Regions from separate parts of the Buttiauxella sp. genome, predicted to be linked through region 3. Evidence: predicted binding sites of a transcription regulator. Region 3 holds the regulator's gene; each other region holds the start of a gene.
The links. The regulator sigma-54, encoded in region 3, starts transcription at its own class of promoters, with help from an activator protein. The targets are predictions, from matches to a motif close to GTTGGCACANNTTTCGCTNT.

Region 1 (2,273 bases), on a different contig from region 3:
AAAGCAAATTCACCAGACTCATCGCGCTGCTATAACTGTCAAACGCAGAGACGCTATCGAGCGGAGCCGTAAAGTGCCAGCGGCACCAGGGTGTGAGGCCAGAACCTTGCGCTTCGCTCATTACCAGAAGCGGCACCTCGCGTTTATGCAGATTGGCCAGTAAGGGTTTGATAATGCGTGGACGCCTGCGAAACGCGATCGCGATAACACAATCGTGTTGGTTAATATCCACCACATCTTCAGCCAGCGTCTGCCCGGGTTGAGGTAGCAAATACACATCACTACGAATTTGCAGCAACTGTTGGCGCAAGTGCATGGCGACGGGCCAGGAATTTCTTAACCCAATGATAAAAATACGTTTTGCGGTTGTGAGCGTAGTGACCACATCGGAAAACTGTTGGGTTTCAAGCTGGCTAATCCATTGCGTCAGGTTGGCCATTTCCTGTTTGTAATGCCGCGCCAGCAATGTGTTACCTTGCACCGCATCGCGATTTTCCGTGAGCGGCATTCCGCTCTGGCGCAAGGTGCGCAACTCTTCACGCATATCTTTGTAACGCTCATAGCCAAGGCGTTTGAATAAACGGCTGACAGTGGCTTTCGATACGCCAGAAAGACGGGCAAGTTCTGCACTGTTATAGCTGATGAGGTCATCAAAATGATCCACAATAAATGCAGCAACCCTTTGTTCTTGTGGTGAAAGCTGTTCGTACGTCGCTCTCAATCGCTCATCTAATTGTTTCATTACGGCCTCTGTAACTTTTGTTTCATTGGAGCCTGGCACAGTGAAACTCATCGCGTCAACCTGGAACATCTTTTGCTTAGTGATAACTCCAGCTTCCGTTCTGAGAGATAAATACGATGATGCAAAGCAATATGGCACCTTCCGGTATGGCGGTCACACCGCACCATTTGGCGAGTGAAACCGCGCTATCCGTGCTGCGCCATGGTGGTGATGCCATCGAGGCGATGGTCGCTGCTGCTGCCACCATCGCCGTGGTTTATCCTCACATGAATGGGATTGGTGGCGATGGTTTCTGGCTGATTGTGCCACCTGAAGGCGAACCGATTGCGATTGATGCCAGCGGAGCTGCGGGTTCTCTTGCGTCACTCGACTTTTACACCGGCGAAAAAACGATCCCGCATCGTGGTCCCAGAGCAGCGTTGACGGTGCCTGGCACGCTCAGCGGCTGGGATGAAGCGCTAAAAATTGCAGCGCAACTCGGAGGCGGGCAATTACCGCTCTCGCGTTTATTGGCCGATGCCATTCGCTACGCGGCAGATGGCATTCCGGTGACTCAATCTCAAGCGCTGGCGACGCACAGCAAATACAGCGAACTGGTTAACATTGCAGGTTTCGCCGGGACATTTTTGCACCGGGGTGAAATCCCCCGGGCTGGCAGTCGTTTTACCCAACCCCGTCTCGCTGAAACCCTGACACGCCTGACCGTAGAAGGGCTGGATAGCTTTTATCGCGGGCCGTTAGCGGCACTCATCGCCGAAGAACTGGCTGATTTAGGGATGCCAGTGACACGACAGGATCTTGCCGCCCAGCGTGCCAAACGCAGGATCCCCCTGAAACTGAGCCACCAGCACGGGGAGATTTTCAACATGACTCCCCCGACTCAGGGCCTGGTTTCACTGGCGATTTTGGGGATCACCGAGCATTTAGATATGGCACAAGCCGACGAAACCCAAACCGTTCATCGTATCGTCGAAGCCACCAAAAAAGCGTTTGCGCTGCGCGACAAATACATTACCGACCCGCGTCATATCACTACCTCGATACAAAGTTTGTTAGACCCTGAACCGCTCGCCGCCCTTGCCGCAGAAATTGACGACAACAAAGCTGCTGACTGGGGAACCGGAAAAGGCCCGGGCGACACGGTCTGGATGGGCGTAATCGACAGCAGCGGACTGGCCGTTTCCTTTATTCAAAGCATTTATCACGAGTTTGGCAGCGGCGTTGTGCTGCCAAAAAGCGGCATTCTGTGGCAGAACCGCGGAGCGGCTTTCAGCCTCCAGCCTGACAGCTTGCTGAGTCTTGCTCCCGGAAAACAACCGTTCCACACGCTCAACCCAGCCGCCGCACGACTGGCTGACGGGCGCACGATGGTTTACGGCTCGATGGGCGGCGACGGGCAACCGCAAACTCAGGCCGCCATTTTTACACGCCACGTCATTCAGGGGATGGCATTACAAGAAGCCGTCACCGCACCACGCTGGTTGCTTGGCAGAACATGGGGGCAAGCCTCCGACAGCCTGAAATTAGAAGC
Region 2 (2,273 bases), on a different contig from region 3:
ATTGCAATTATTCCCTGCTCCTCGCCAGGCTTATGACGGTGATAAAATCACCACATTCACTCCGGACCGGGTTTTTAGATAACTCTGTAGCCTTAGCGCACAAGTTATCCCTGGACGGGGTTTGGGTTAATGAGGTTCCAAATGAAAAAGCTAATTGCCGCAGCGTTGCTTTCTACGCTTCTCGCGGGTTGTGCAACCAACTCACCTTGTGTGCCGGTCTATGACGACCAGGGACGTTTGGTGCACACCAACACCTGCATGAAAGGGACAACGCAGGATAACTGGGAAACGGCAGGTGCTATCGCCGGTGGTGCAGCAGCGATTGCTGGTTTAACTCTGGGTATCGTTGCTTTAACAAAGTAAGTTAAGGCAGTCATTTGAAAAAGCGCGCCTGAATAAGGGCGCGCTTTTTTTTGGAAATCTCGAACACAGCCTTTGCATTATTAAAGTGCAAATCGTCGCAATCCCCCGCCTTTTGAATTTGAGTTCTTCTCCCGCAAACTATTTTGAGCGTGAAACAAATCACTCAGTTCTCTTCAGTTTTGTTTTATTGCAGCAGAAGTCGTGATTGTTCTCACAGTCCAGCATTAATAGTACTCACGCTAATGTTAACTCCTGAAATTACTTCTTTTCATATGATCAGAATCTGAAACTTTTTTGCGCTGAAATGTGGCGTAGGTTTCAGTTTTGCACCGTTACAGGGCGCTGAGAGTAATTTTTACTGTCTACACTCTGCTTACTGCGTCGAGCGGTACACGCATACCCTCGATCGCAATCTTGGCACTCCCTTTGCTATATCCAGACTGGCAGATGCCACAGACAGGAAAAACGGCGCCATCCGGACGCCAATACTTATAACGATAATTTCGCCACACAGGATGCATTATGAAAAAGACATTGATCTCCACTCTGGTCGCAGCCGGTGCATTATTCGCGGTTGTCAGTCAGGCTCATGCTGGTACCACGTTTGAAGCGGTAAAAAAGAAAGGCTTTGTGCAATGCGGAATAAGCGACGGCTTGCCAGGTTTTTCTTATGCCGATGCAAACGGTAAATTTACCGGTATTGATGTGGATGTTTGCCGTGGCGTTGCCGCTGCGGTATTTGGCGATGCCTCGAAAGTGAAATACACCCCACTGACGGCGAAAGAGCGTTTCACCGCTCTGCAATCCGGTGAAGTAGACATTTTATCCCGCAATACCACCTGGACTTCCTCCCGTGATGCAGGCATGGGCATGTCGTTTACGGGGGTCACTTATTACGACGGTATCGGCTTCCTGACCCACAACAAAGCAGATTTGAAAAGTGCGAAGGAACTGGATGGCGCAACTGTTTGTATTCAGGCAGGGACGGATACAGAACTCAACGTTGCTGACTACTTCAAAGCAAATAACATGAAGTACACCCCTGTGACTTTCGACCGTTCTGATGAGTCAGCTAAAGCGCTGGAATCAGGCCGCTGCGATACCCTGGCTTCTGATCAGTCTCAACTCTACGCGCTGCGTATCAAATTAAGCACACCTGGCGAGTGGATTGTCCTTCCTGAAGTTATTTCAAAAGAACCTTTAGGACCCGTCGTCCGTCGTGGCGATGAAGACTGGTTCTCCATCGTGCGCTGGACTCTGTTCGCTATGCTTAACGCCGAAGAGATGGGTGTGGATTCCAAAAATGTTGACCAGATGGCCGCTAACCCAACAACGCCAGATATGGCGCACCTGTTAGGTAAAGAAGGTGATTTTGGTAAGGATCTAAAACTCGACAACAAATGGGCGTACAACATCGTCAAACAAGTCGGTAACTACGCTGAGATTTTCGAACATAACGTCGGTTCTGAAAGCCCGCTGAAAATTAAGCGCGGACAAAACAACCTGTGGAATAAAGGTGGTATTCAGTACGCACCACCGGTTCGCTAAGCGAGACGTCAGAAATGGGCACTACCACAGTAGTGCCCAAAGTTTGTGTTTATGTCACTGAGGTTCGCTTATGTCCCATCGCCGCCCAATCGTAAAAGGTGATATCTCCTTTTCTAACCCAGCGGTTCGTGCCTGGCTGTTTCAGATTATTGCTGTCGTCGTGGTTGTCGGCATCGCTATTTACCTGATACACAACACCGTCACTAACCTTAGCAATCGTGGAATTACCTCAGGTTTTGCATTCCTTGACCGTAGCGCCGGCTTCGGTATCGTTCAGCATCTTATTGATTATGAACAGGGTGATACTTATGGACGGGTGTTTATTGTTGGCCTGCTGAATACTTTATTGGTTTCAGCGTTGT
Region 3 (2,273 bases):
GCGTCAACACGGCTTCAAACACCACTTGTGGTGGCAGGCCGAGCTGTTTTGCCGCCAGTTCACTGATGATTTCCAGTGCACGTTTTTTACTCTGGCAATGTACATTGGTACGGGTACATTCCTTGTTCAGGACATTACTAAGTTGTAGAGCTGAATCGTTGTTCATCATAAGTTCACCTAAGCACCCTGTTATGCTAACGGCCCGCTACTCCACGCAACGAGCCGTAAACGCTGAAACAGTTGCCCGGATTATCAGTGTTGTTTTAGTTTATCTTTATGTTTGGTTAACTGGCGTGCCAGTTTATCAATCAAGCCATCAATCGCCGCATACATGTCCTGGCCTTCCGCGCTGGCATGAATTTCACCACCATTGATATGTAGCGTGGCATCAGCAATATGCGTGACTTTTTCAACTTTTAACACAATATAGACTTGGTTAATTCTGTCGAAGTACTGCTCCAGTTTGGCAAACTTCGTACTCACAAAATCGCGTAGCGCGTCAGTGATTTCGACGTTATGTCCTGTAATGTTGAGCTGCATAGTGTCTTCCTTATCGGTTAAGTCAAACCAATTGCTTACGCTGATTTGACGGTGGTATGGATAAAGACTCTCGGTACTTCGCAACGGTGCGGCGTGCCACCATGATCCCTTGATCGGATAGCATAGTCGTTAACTTGCTATCGCTCAGTGGTTTCGCTGGGTTTTCCGCAGCAATTAATTTCTTCACCAATGCACGAATTGCCGTCGAGGAGGCTTCACCTCCACCTTCGGTGTTGACATGGCTTGAGAAGAAATACTTTAATTCAAAAATACCGCGTGGGCTGTGCAGATATTTCTGCGTGGTCACACGGGAAATGGTCGACTCATGCATTTCGACCACCTGGGCGATATCAGCAAGCACCATCGGTTTCATGTGCTCTTCGCCAAGTTCAAAAAAGCCCTGCTGTTGTTCGACGATACAGCGGCTTACGCGCAGCAGCGTGTCGTTCCGGCTTTCCAGACTCTTAATCAGCCACTTTGCTTCTTGCAAGTTACTACGAATAAATTGCGAGTCGCTGTCATTGCGGGCATTGGTGCCCATCGCAGCGTACTGCTGGTTTATTTTCAAACGTGGAATGCTGTCAGCATTCAGTTCTACCGTCCAGCGACCCTGTACCTTTTTCACCAGCACATCCGGGATGACATATTCCGGCTCACTGGTCTGAATGGACTGCCCTGGACGAGGGTCAAGGGATTGAATCAGGCACATTGCCTCTTTCAACACTTCTTCTTTCAGACGAGTGACGCGCATCAGGCTGCGGAAGTCATGGTTGGCGAGCAGATCCAGATGCTCGCTGACAATTAAGCGCGCTTCGGTAAGCCAGGGTGTGTCGCGGCTGAATTGTGAAAGCTGGATAAGCAGGCAGTCACGCAGATCGCGTGCGGCGACACCGACGGGATCGAAACGTTGAACGCGCTTGAGGACGGCTTCCACTTCGTCAATCGTGATTTCGTCATCGCCCATGCTTTCCAGAATTTCTTCCAAAGAGACGGTGAGGTAACCCATTTCGTCGACGGCATCGACAATTGAGGTCGCTATCGCGGTATCGGTATCTGAAAACGGCGTGAGATCGACTTGCCACATTAAGTAATCTTGCAGCGTTTGTGTCGTTTCACCCTGATAAACCGGCAATTCATCATCGATGTAATCTGTACCGGTTCCTGATGGCGTGCCTGCGGTGTAGATTTCATCCCAGCTGGTATCCAGCGGCAACTCGTCGGGCATCTCTTTTTGTTCAAGTGCTTCACGCGTATCTAACGCTTCATTCTCACGCACTTCCTGAGTTTCAATTTCTTCATGCAGATCGGTTTGCTCAAGCAGTGGGTTACTTTCCAGTGCTTGCTGAAGTTCTTGCTGTAGCTCTAACGTCGACAGTTGCAACAGACGAATAGCCTGCTGTAACTGGGGAGTCATAGCAAGTTGTTGGCTAAGCCGTAATTGCAAACCTTGCTTCATATTCAGAGCGAACTTCCTCAGGTAAATACTCGTCATCATTCGAATGGCAAGGGCGTTGGCCACTCGAATGATGACGAGTATTGATAAATATATTTCCTACCCTATCAGAGTCTGAACTCTTCGCCCAGATACACGCGCTTAACATGCTCGTCTTCCAGGATTTCAGCTGGCGTGCCATGGGCGATTAAATGGCCCTGGCTAACGATGTAGGCACGTTCACAAACAGCCAACGTTTCGCGTACGTTATGGTCAGTAATCAACACCCCGAGCCCGCTGT

Region 1: WBL83_RS18780 (gamma-glutamyltransferase family protein) is a predicted target of sigma-54. The motif match lies at 802-821, and genes of this name have one in related genera.
Region 2: WBL83_RS04955 (amino acid ABC transporter substrate-binding protein) is a predicted target of sigma-54. The motif match lies at 777-796, and genes of this name have one in related genera.

The regions. Positions count from the first base shown of each region.
Region 1 is NZ_JBAVHX010000032.1:51,061-53,333, forward strand. Features, by position in the region: gene WBL83_RS18775 (MurR/RpiR family transcriptional regulator) at 1-742, opposite strand, end outside; gene WBL83_RS18780 (gamma-glutamyltransferase family protein) at 859-2,273, shown strand, end outside.
Region 2 is NZ_JBAVHX010000006.1:3,235-5,507, reverse strand. Features, by position in the region: gene WBL83_RS04960 (hypothetical protein) at 142-363, shown strand; gene WBL83_RS04955 (amino acid ABC transporter substrate-binding protein) at 886-1,911, shown strand; gene WBL83_RS04950 (amino acid ABC transporter permease) at 1,982-2,273, shown strand, end outside.
Region 3 is NZ_JBAVHX010000027.1:2,044-4,316, forward strand. Features, by position in the region: gene ptsN (PTS IIA-like nitrogen regulatory protein PtsN) at 1-169, opposite strand, end outside; gene hpf (ribosome hibernation promoting factor) at 253-540, opposite strand; gene rpoN (RNA polymerase factor sigma-54) at 563-1,996, opposite strand; gene lptB (LPS export ABC transporter ATP-binding protein) at 2,101-2,273, opposite strand, start outside.